DNA from 2 places in the Agrobacterium sp. DKPNP3 genome. Region 1 is predicted to be linked to the other one. Evidence: riboswitches for the same ligand, from Rfam matches in the RefSeq annotation. Region 1 holds a riboswitch; the other holds the start of a gene.
The links. A riboswitch is a leader RNA that binds a small molecule or an ion and turns the genes downstream of it on or off. The one in region 1 is predicted to bind cobalamin.

Region 1 (5,655 bases):
AGAACCGGAGCGCCGACGGCAAAGCCGGCACAGGCTTGCAACCTGTCCACCACGCCTGAACCCGGGCGGTAAAAACCGACTTTTGGCAACGGTTCGGCCATGATCTCGGGCCAAACCCCACCCCTTGCTAGGGCAGCAAGACCAGCGGCGAGGCGGCGCATATTTTCCTGCCCGCCCTCGCGGAAGAACGAAAGAGCGGACACTAAAATGTCTTGACCGACGCTAGAAGCAGCCTCCAGTTTTTCGTCCCGCTCGCTGCATTCGCCCGGCAGGAGCAGAAGCCTGATGCCACGTCGCCGCGCGAGCATGGAAAGCTGGTCGACGCCGTAACGCCAGCGCTCCGCGCCGCCGAGAATCCGGATAAGGATCGCGCGCGCGTGCTCCGCCGTCTTTTCGATCCAAAGATCGACCGACATGGGATGCCGAAGCTCTGACAAGTTGGCGCAGGAAAGGGTGGTCGACGCGTCCTCCGCCTGTCGCCAAGCCTGTTCCAGCCCTGCCAGATCGCTTGCTGAAAAAGACAGCATCACCACATCTGAGCGAGGCTGGTTGAGGTCAACCGGCTCGATCAGGTCGTCCAGGGACGATGATGTGGTGGCAAGAATATGCATCTAAAGCATGTCCATCAGACGTCTGTCGCTGCTTGCGCCCGGATAAATGCGTGTGTCAGGCAGCCAGCATCTGCTCGATCTTCTCACGGTTGATGCCCTTTTCGCCGATGACGACAAGGCGGCTGCGGCGCTCTTCACCTGCGGCCCACGGCCGATCGTAATAGTGGTTCACGCGGCTACCGACGGCTTGCACCTGCAACCGCATCGGCTTGGTGGATACCTCGATGAAGCCCTTGATACGCAGGACATTCTCAGCCGCTGCCGTTTCGGCAATGCGGATCGCAAGGGCTTCCGGATCGGCAACAGCCGGCAGATCAATGACGAAGCTGTCGAAATCATCATGCTCGTGGTCAAGTTCGCCGTCATGATGGGTGCGGCGGTTTTCAATATCGTCTTCGACGGCAAGGCCAAGGCCGATCAGCACGGCAGGGTCGATGGCGCCATTGGAGGCCACGACGATCTTTGCCGCCTTCGGCAGATGGTCGAGAATATGCGCCTTGGCCTTTTCCAAGCCAGCAACGTCAAGAAGATCAGCCTTTGTGAGCACGATGAGATCGGCGCAGGCGACCTGATCCTCGAAAACCTCTTCGACAGGGTCGTCGTGGTCGAGCGCTTCGTCATTGGCGCGCTGGGCGGCGAGCGCCTCCATGTCGTGAGCCACCTGGCCCTCGGCAAGCGCAGCCCCATCCACCACGGCCACCACGGCATCGACAGTAACCCGGCTCTTGATGGCCGGCCACTGGAAGGCCTGTACCAGCGGCTTGGGCAGGGCGAGACCCGAGGTCTCGATGAGAATGTGCTCCACCTTCGGCTGGCGGCTGAGGATTTGTTCGATCGCAGGCTGGAAATCATCCGCCACCGTGCAGCAGATGCAGCCATTGGCCAGCTCGACGATGTTTTCCTCGGGGCAGCTTTCAATGCCGCAGCCTTTGAGGATTTCGCCGTCAATGCCGATGTCGCCGAACTCGTTGACGATGATGGCGAGCCGCTTGCCGTCAAGTTTTTCGAGAAGGCCGCGCAGCAGCGTGGTCTTGCCAGCCCCCAGAAAGCCGGTAACGATGGTGCAGGGAACGCGGTCCAGAAGGGTGCTCATGATCTCTCCTCGGTAAAATCGAAAGGCGGAATGCGCGCGACCATGCCGCGCTTTAAGGATTCGGGGCGGCCGCGCCACGGCATCAGGCCATCGGAGGCGGCAGCAAGCAGTTTCGCCCCGGCCAGCAAATCATCAGCGCCGTCGGTTGTCAGCCCGCCAAAGACGTAGGACCAGCCGTTGGCGCTGCGCAGCACGGCGCTGAGGCCGCGCTTGCAATTGGCAAGGCAGTTGACGGAACGAACCGTGACACCCGCTTCCTCAGCCTTTGCCATGACGGCTTCGACGAGGCGCGAACCCGGGCGCGGTTCCACATTGGCATCGGCTTCATCACGGCAGCTTCTGCAAATGAAAACGGTCACGCCGGGCGCCGTTTCGTCCTGCGTATTTCCGCTGGTGGAAGAAGATGTCGCTGAAATATCCAAGCCGTATCGTTTCCCGCGCCTTGCAAAAATCTTGGGGTGCGGATTTCAAAGACGGCACGCGGGTGGCCGCAAGCCGAACCTTCGAACGAACCGACTGACCGGAGCACCCCGCCCGGCAGACGTTTTTCCTGAAACGGCAGGTCTCCTGGCTCGCGGCTTGACGCCTTGGCACCGCCTTCCCGAACCCATTGCGGGTCCAGTGGCTTTACGGTGCGGGCTTACCGCTTACAGTTGCGGGGGCAGCCACGGAATGACCCATCGTTGGGGTGGAACCGTGTTCCCTCTTAGCTTTTCCCGTTGCCGGGAAAAGACCGTCAGTCCCTTACCCTTAGGCTGAACGGAAGCATGGGTCAATGCCGCGAGCCATCGGCACGGCAGATTGCCGGGTGCGGCAAATTGGGTATAGTCGCCGCTCCTGTGGCGGGCGACTCCGCACAGGTGGAAGAAGAGGAAATTGAATGACACGCGACATCAGCGCCAACGAAGCCGAGCGCCACCGGCAGAAAATGGTCAATCGCAAGACGGTGCAGGACGCCGAGGTTGCTGAAAAGACGATCGAAAAAGGTCTGCTGATGATCAATACGGGTCCCGGCAAGGGCAAGTCCACAGCGGCCTTCGGCCTCGCCCTGCGAATGCTCGGCACCGGGCGAAGGGTCGGCATCGTTCAGTTCATCAAGGGTGCCTGGTCGACAGGCGAACAGCAGGCCCTGAGCTTGTTCGGCGACAGGATCGTGTGGCGCACCATGGGCGAAGGGTTCACCTGGGACACGCAGGATCTGAAACGTGATGTCGCAGCGGCTACGAAGGCATGGGAGGAGGCCAAGGCTCTGATGGCCGATGAAACGATCGGCCTTCTGGTTCTGGACGAACTGAACATCGCCTTGCGTTACGACTACCTGCCGTTGGCGGAGGTTGTTGAGACACTGTCCAGCCGCCGGCCGGATTTGCACGTCATCGTCACCGGCCGCAATGCCAAGCAGCCGCTGATCGACGCGGCGGATATGGTGACGGAAATGACCCTCGTTAAACACCACTTCAAGGCGGGCGTGAAGGCGCAGGCGGGGATTGAATTCTGACATGGTTGCACGGGTGCTGATGTTTCAGGGAACGGGCTCGGATGTCGGCAAATCGCTGATGGTGGCCGGCCTTGCCCGCGCATTCACCCGACGCGGCCTCTCCGTCGTGCCGTTCAAGCCGCAGAACATGTCGAACAATGCCGCTGTCACCGCGGATGGTGGCGAGATCGGCCGTGCGCAGGCGCTACAGGCGCGGGCGGCGGGCGTGCCGCTTTCCGTGCACATGAACCCGGTGCTGCTGAAGCCGCAAAGCGAAACCGGCGCACAGGTGGTCGTGCAGGGCAAGATCATCGGTAATGCCAAGGCGGCCGATTATCAGCATATGAAGGCCGGGCTGATGCCGCGCGTGCTTGATAGTTTCGAGCACCTGAAACAACAGGCCGATCTGGTGCTGGTGGAAGGGGCTGGCAGCGCGTCCGAAATCAACCTGCGCGCCAACGACATCGCCAACATGGGTTTTGCCCGCGCGGCCGATGCGCCGGTGATCCTGATCGGCGATATCGACCGCGGCGGTGTCATCGCCAGCCTCGTCGGGACCAGGGCGGTGCTCGACGTCGATGACGTGGCGATGATCGAAGGTTTCATCGTCAACCGTTTTCGCGGCGATCCGGAGCTGTTTGCGGACGGGATGCAAATAATTTCGGAAAAGACCGGCTGGGCCTCCATCGGCCTTCTGCCGCACTTTGCCGACGCGAGAAAGCTGCCAGCGGAAGATGCGCTTGGACTTTCCGGCCCCACAGAGCTAAAACAGGACGCAAAAATCCGCATCGCCGTGCCGATCCTACCGCATATTTCCAATTTCGACGATCTCGATCCCCTCGACATGGAAGCGGATGTAGAACTCATCCGTATACGGCCCGGTGAGACGATCCCCGCCGATTGCCAGTTGGTTCTGCTTTGCGGCTCGAAATCCACAATTGCCGATCTTGCCGTGCTGAAAGATGCGGGCCTGGACATTGATATAAAGGCGCATGTGAGGCGCGGCGGCTACGTTCTCGGCCTTTGCGGTGGATACCAGATGCTTGGAAAAACCGTTGCCGATCCTGACGGCATCGAGGGACCGCCGGCGACTGTCGAGGGGCTCGGCCTGCTTGATGTCGACACGGTTTTGACGGGTGACAAGCGGCTCGTTTCCGTTCACGGCGCAAGTTTTGATGGCGTTAGTTTATCCGGCTATGAAATGCATGTCGGGGAAACCACGGGAATAGCGGGCGAACTGCCGTTTTCGACGATCAATGGACATGACGATGGCGCGATCTCACCCGATGGCCGTGTCTTCGGCACCTATATTCACGGTCTTTTTGCGGATGACAGCCAGCGCAGCGCGTGGCTGGAGCGTCTCGGCGGGCAGGGCACCGACCTGAATTATGATGCGCAGGTGGATGCGGTTCTCGACCGCCTGGCTGCTCATATGGAGCAGCACCTCGATCTCGACAGGCTGCTTGCTATAGCGCGATAAGGATCGCCAGAAGTCCGAACAGGCCGATCAGCAACAGATCCGCAATCCGCGCCAGCCGCAATGCTTTGCGAATATCACCGGCAACCAGCTCCGACCTTCCGCCTTCGCCCATGAAACGCGCTTCGATCATCTGCCCACCATAAGAGCGGGGACCTGCCAGCGCAAAGCCGAGCGCACCGGCCATAGCCGCTTCCGGCCAGCCGGCATTGGGGGAGCGATGATGGCGCGCGTCGCGGCGTATCGCGGCAATGGCATCGCGAGGGGATGCGCCCTCCACGAAAAATGCCGCGGCAACGAACAGAAAGCCGCTCAGTCTCGAGGCCGGCAGATTGACGAGATCATCAAGACGGGCGGAGGCCCAGCCGAAGGCCTCGTGACGCGGGGACCGATGGCCAATCATGCTGTCGGCCGTGTTGATTGCCTTGTAAGCAGCCCCGCCCGGCAGTCCCAGCAGACCAAGCCAGAGGGCCGGCGCAACGATACCGTCGGAGAAATTCTCCGCCAGACTTTCGATCGCTGCGCGGCAGATTGCAGCCTCATCCAGCCGTTGCGGATCGCGGCCGACAATCATCGACACCGCCTTACGGCCACCTTCAACACCCTCTTGTTCCAGAGCCGTGGCGACGGCCTCTACATGCTGTTCCAGACTCTTCTGCGCCGGAAGCGAGGCGCCGAAAACGGCAAGCAGCAAAAAACCCAAGGGCAGAAAAAGCAGAACGGACTGAGCAGACCAGGCGATGAGGAGCGTCAGCCCGACAAAAACCGCGAGCGCCGCCACACCTGCAGTTTTGCGCTGTGAAAATGACGCACTCTCCCGGTTCCATTTTCTGTCCATGAGCGCGATAAGCGAACCGATCCAGGTCACGGGGTGCCCGATGCGCCGGAACAGCCAGTTCGGATAGCCGGTGACGCGTTCGATCAAGAGCGACAGGAAAGCGAGAGCAAAGAACATGGGCGAGACAGTACCAGATAAGGCGAAAGCTGCGATCCGTCA
Region 2 (5,655 bases), on a different contig from region 1:
CGCATCGACATCGCTGACCATCATATGCGCGACGTTGAAGGGCGCGGCTCTGTGCGCCGGCTGCAATGTCAGGTGCAGCTCGGCATTGCCCTGTTTCAGGATCATGAAGCCGACGGGGTTGCCGTTTTCGAAGGTCTTTTCGAAACCGAGAACACCGACATAAAAATCATGGGCCTTTTCGATATTCTTGACAGGAAGCATTGCGGCGATCCGACCGAAGCGGATGCCGTGATCGGCGATGGTATTCATCGCGGAACCTCGGATCTGGGAGAAACGGGGAGGGCCGCGGACGGTGCCGGGGCACAGGCGTTTTTTCCGGTTTGAATTTGCAGGACGGTGCCTGCCGCCCTAGGATCATAGCCACGGCGGCGACGGATTCAAATGGAATGTCTGCGCCGTTGCGGTCGGAACATTGACAAGCCCGGGAGGCAGAATGCGCAGCTCCATCGAAATCTTCAACATCCGCACCCGGCAGATGCGGGTGATTTGGCAGACGCCTGAGCTGTTCGAAGCGCCGAACTGGTCGCCGGATGGGAAATACCTGCTGCTGAACAGCGAAGGGCTGCTTTACCGCCTGTCCCTTTCCGGTGACGCGTCGCCACAAAAGGTCGATACGGGTTTCGCGACGCAGTGCAACAACGACCACGGTATTTCGCCCGACGGTTCGCTTTACGCCATTTCCGATAAGGTGGAGTTCGGCAAGAGCGCCATCTATCTTCTCTCCTCGGCCGGCGGTGCGCCGCGGCTGATGACGAAAAACCTGCCTTCTTACTGGCACGGCTGGTCGCCGGATGGGAAAGGTTTTGCGTATTGCGGCATTCGCGATCAGGTTTTCGATATCTATTCCATGGACATAGACAGCGGCGTTGAAACACGCCTTACCCATGGTGAAGGCCGCAATGACGGCCCCGATTATTCGCCTGACGGTATGTGGATCTATTTCAATTCCAGCCGCACGGGGCAGATGCAGATCTGGCGAGTGCGGGTGGATGGCTCAGCCGTGGAGCGTGTCACCGACAGCCCCTATGGCGACTGGTTTCCGCACCCGTCACCAAAAGGAGACAAGGTTGTCTTCATTTCCTATGATGGCGACGTTTTCGACCATCCGCGCGATCTCGATGTACGCGTGCGGCTGATGGATGTGGACGGCGGCAATGTGGAAACGTTGTTCGAGCTTTTCGGCGGGCAGGGCACGATGAATTCGCCCAACTGGTCGCCGGATGGGGATGAGTTCGCTTATGTCAGGTACTTTCCGGTGGCGTGATGCGGTTCTGACGAGGCGGTGTACCCCCTCCCTTCACTCCGGCTCAGGGCCGGAATGACGGAGGTGGGGAGCACGGTCATATTGTCGCGCGGCCTTGGCGACACTTGCGTTCGCACGCTATTTTGCCCATAGCTTCAACGGTCAGGTGCCCGCCTTTGCGGCGGGAGAATCGGGAATCCGGTGAGAGACCGGAACGTGCCCAACGCTGTGAGGCGGATGCCCTTTTTCACATGCCACTGAAGTTATTCGGGAAGGCGAAAGGGGCGGATGAAGCCTAGTCAGAAGACCGGCCTGGCAAAATAGACCGAACCGCGCGGACGGCGGCAGGTTGATGGAAAGCGAGTCGTCGCTGCGAACCTTCCATGGTTTCGGCACCGGCCCGCCCGCATTGTTAGGGATAAACGATGCCGACCGAACCGCCCTTCACAACGCCACCTGACGCCAATCCGTTGGATCACTCGCTTTCACCCGCCCGCCCGTTTTCCAGCGACGAGCGCGAGGCGATCTACCGCGCCATCGAGACGCGGCGTGATGTGCGCGACCAGTTCCTGCCAGACCCGCTGCCGGACGATCTCGTCGAGCGCCTCCTGAAAGCGGCGCATGCCGCTCCCTCTGTCGGTTTCATGCAGCCATGGAATTTCACCCTCGTCACCGACGGCGCCGTGCGCCAGGCGGCATGGGTGGCCTTCAGCCGCGCCAATGAAGAGGCGGCGGCGATGTTTGAGGGCGAGAAGCAGGCGCTCTACCGCAGCCTGAAGCTTGAGGGTATCCGCAAGGCCCCGCTCAGCATCTGCGTCACCTGCGATCCGACACGGGGTGGCAAGGTGGTGCTGGGCCGCACCCATAATCCACGCACGGATGTCTATTCCACCGTCTGCGCCATCCAGAACCTCTGGCTCGCCGCCCGCGCCGAAGGCGTCGGCGTTGGTTGGGTCAGCATTTTCCACGACAGCGATATCAGGGCCATTCTGGATATTCCCGATCACATCGAGATCGTTGCCTGGCTGTGCCTCGGTCGCGTCGATACGCTTTATACCGAACCGGAGCTGGCGGTGAAGGGCTGGCGGCAGCGCGTGCCGCTGGAAGAGCTTGTGTTTCGTAACCGCTGGGGTGGGGGCGTAGACACGGAGGCCTGCGAATAGGTCGGGACATTGCCGTCATTTCTTCTCCCCGCCGGGGAGAAGGTGGCCCGAAGGGTCGGATGAGGGTGTAACGGTAGAGATTTTCGGAGAGCTTGCCCCTCATCCCGCTGCCGCGACCTTCTCCCCGGCGGGGAGAAGAAATACGCCTCGCGCGCTCGCCCCATTACACGCGCGCAAGAGATTTCACTGCTGCGGCTGGATGCCCTTCAGCGCCGGGTTCTTCAGGTCTATCTTGCCGGTCTGGTCCGGCAGGAATTTAGGTCCGATGATGCGGACTTTTGCATCGTTCGGGTCATAGTCGCGTTCGGGAACGGGTTGTTCAGGCGGCTTTGCGGCCTGCTGCTCGGCGGGCTTCGGAGCCTTGTCACCTTGCGGCGATGGAATGGTGGTGATGCTGGAATAGGGCTTATCCGCTTCCGGCCGGGACGCCTGTTCCTGCTTTTGCATCTCCTCGTGATAGGCGGCCATGTTGCAGGCGCAGCCGGGCGCTTTTGCGGAAGAATTGCGATAGGCGAAGGCGGTCGGCAGATCCCTGTAGGGTTTGCCGGTTTCAGCGGACACCATGTCTGCTGTTTCCTGATCCGTCATGGAGTGGAAATAAAGCTCCGTCTCCGTTCCCGGGCACATTTTCTGGCATTGCTCGGCCTGGGCGCGGAAATCAAGCGGCGATGCATTGGAGGCGATCGGGAAGAACGATCCGTCGCAGGTGCGCACGCAGAGCGTTCGAAGCCCGCCCTCGGCGGCGGCGTTGGGGTAAGGCGAAAGGCCCGCCTGTCCCGGCTCATCGCCATTCTGCCTGAAGGCATCGGGATACCGGGTCACATCGGGAGCCTGCGGCGGTTGCGTGTCCGTTTCCGGCATCGTCGTGCAGCCATTGGCATCGAGGGCGGCGAGAATGCGCTCGCGCCTCACGTCGACGTCGTCACTGCGCGCTGCCGCCATGGCGTCGTCGCGATCGCGGATGATCGCGTCACGTTCGGCCTCGGCATCCACCAGCGCATCGCCGATCTCGGCGCAGAGGCTGGCATTGGGATTGCCATAAACGATGACGCTGCCTGATGAGCAGCCATAGCTGCGCATGTCGTTCCTGATCTTGCGGATGACGATATTCTGGCGGGCGAGCGCATTGGCGTAACGCCGCACATCGGCCGTGTTGCCGATGACACGCGGCGGCTCGCGCAGCTGTTGATAAAGCGTATCGCAGACCTGATCCGCAAAAGCGGCGGCAGGAGCCATGAGAACCAGGGGAAGCAGGAGGCCGATGATGCGGCTGCGCCGGGTCAATTGTGCGATCCGTTTGATGTCCCCGGCCGGTGGCAGGGGTGTTACGCTTCAGGAAATCCGTGTTTCAGGAAGATAACATAAGCTGTTGCCGCAATGCGGCAACAGCATGTTCAAAACTGCGTTAATGCGCCTTCATCACACCGAAGGGTGCGAGGCCTGCACCACGGCAAAGGCCGCCATGTTGACAACGCCGCGCGAGGTGACGCTGGGCGACAGGATGTGGGCGGGCAGGGCCGTGCCGAGCAGGATCGGGCCGACATGCAGGCCTTCCGTCAAGGTGCGGGTGACACCCAGCGTGATATTGGCGGCATCGAGGTTCGGGAAGACCAGCAGGTTCGCCTCGCCGGTCAACACGCTGTTGGGCATGGCACGCTTGCGCAGCGCTTCGGAGAGTGCCGAGCCGCCCTGCATCTCACCATCCACTTCCAGTTCCGGCGCTGCCTGCTGGATGATCTTCAGTGCGCGGCGCATCTTGCGGGCGCTTTCCGAGTCACGCGAGCCGAAGTTGGAATGGCTGGCGAGCGCGATCTTCGGCGTAATGCCGAAACGACGGATTTCCTTCGCCGCAAGGATCGCCATCTCGGCCACTTCTTCTGACGTCGGGTCGTTGTTGACGAAGGTATCGGTGAGGAACAGCGCGCCCTGCTGGGTAATGAGAAGGCTGAGGCCCGCAAAGGAGCGCACACTTTCCTGCTTGCCGATGATCTGGTTCACGTCACGCAGATGCCGGTCATAACGGCCTTCCAGACCACAGATCAGCGCATCCGCTTCGCCACGCTTCACCGACAGCGCACCGATGACGGTGGAGTTGGTGCGCACGATGGTGCGGGCGGCTTCCGGGTTGATGCCGGCGCGACCGACGAGGGCGAAATAATCATCCACATATTCACGGTAGCGCGGATCGTCTTCCGGGTTGACCACGGCGAAATCCGCATGCGGGCGGATGCGCAGGCCGAAGCGCTTCAGGCGCGTTTCGATGATCTGCGGGCGACCGATGAGGATCGGGATGCCGGTGCCCTCTTCCAGCAGCACCTGGGCGGCGCGCAGTACGCGTTCGTCTTCGCCTTCGGCAAAGATGATACGCTTCTTTTCGGCAGCTTTGGCGGCGTTGAAGACCGGCTTCATGATGAAGCCCGAGCGCCAGACGAAGCGGTTCAGCTGGTCGAGATAGGCTTCGAAGTCGGTGATCGGCCGGGCGGCGACGCCGCTTGCGGCGGCAGCACGGGCAACGGCCGGCGCAATGCGCAGGATAAGGCGCGGATCGAAGGGCGAGGGGATGAGGTAGGTCGGGCCGAAGATCGGCGTTTCGCCGCTGTAAGCCTTGGCGGCCACTTCGGAGACTTCCTCACGCGCCAATTCGGCGATGGCCTGCACCGCGGCCATCTTCATTTCTTCGTTGATCGTTGTTGCGCCGCAATCGAGCGCGCCGCGGAAGATATAGGGGAAGCAGAGGACGTTGTTGACCTGGTTCGGGAAGTCCGAGCGGCCGGTGCAGATCATCGCATCCGGGCGGGCGGCACGCGCCTCTTCCGGCATGATTTCAGGCTTCGGATTGGCAAGCGCGAGGATGAGCGGGTTCTCCGCCATGCGCTCCAGCAGTTCCGGCTTCAGGACGCCTGCCGCCGACAGGCCGAGGAAGACATCGGCGCCATCAATGGTTTCAGCCAGCACGCGCTTGTCGGTCTTCTGGGCGTAAACTTCCTTCCACTCGTCCATCAACGTGTTGCGGCCGTCATAGACAAGGCCCTCGATGTCGTGCACCCAGATGTTTTCTTTCTTGGCGCCCATCGCAACAAGCAGGTTGAGGCAGGCAAGGGCCGCCGCACCGGCACCTGACGCCACGATCTTGACGCTGGACAGAGACTTGCCGGCCAGTTCCAGAGCGTTGGTGACAGCGGCGGCGACGATGATCGCGGTACCATGCTGGTCATCGTGGAAGACAGGGATGTTCATCTTCTCGCGCAG

Region 2: it holds a riboswitch for cobalamin, as region 1 does, so the genes downstream of both, bluB (5,6-dimethylbenzimidazole synthase) here and ACUTJJ_RS03370 (DUF1636 family protein) in region 1, are expected to answer to the same signal.

Annotation. Positions count from the first base shown of each region.
Region 1 covers NZ_JBQYSN010000007.1:2,358-8,012, forward strand. The annotation lists partial or broken gene cobN (cobaltochelatase subunit CobN) at 1-611, opposite strand, end outside; gene cobW (cobalamin biosynthesis protein CobW) at 667-1,704, opposite strand; gene ACUTJJ_RS03370 (DUF1636 family protein) at 1,701-2,126, opposite strand; cobalamin riboswitch at 2,245-2,457, opposite strand; gene cobO (cob(I)yrinic acid a,c-diamide adenosyltransferase) at 2,585-3,202, shown strand; gene ACUTJJ_RS03380 (cobyric acid synthase) at 3,204-4,661, shown strand; gene cbiB (adenosylcobinamide-phosphate synthase CbiB) at 4,648-5,613, opposite strand; gene cobD (threonine-phosphate decarboxylase CobD) at 5,612-5,655, shown strand, end outside.
Region 2 covers NZ_JBQYSN010000025.1:20,684-26,338, reverse strand. The annotation lists gene ACUTJJ_RS09590 (glyoxalase superfamily protein) at 1-249, opposite strand, end outside; gene ACUTJJ_RS09585 (TolB family protein) at 434-1,264, shown strand; cobalamin riboswitch at 1,391-1,573, shown strand; gene bluB (5,6-dimethylbenzimidazole synthase) at 1,669-2,406, shown strand; gene ACUTJJ_RS09575 (DUF2865 domain-containing protein) at 2,590-3,690, opposite strand; gene ACUTJJ_RS09570 (NADP-dependent malic enzyme) at 3,826-5,655, opposite strand, start outside.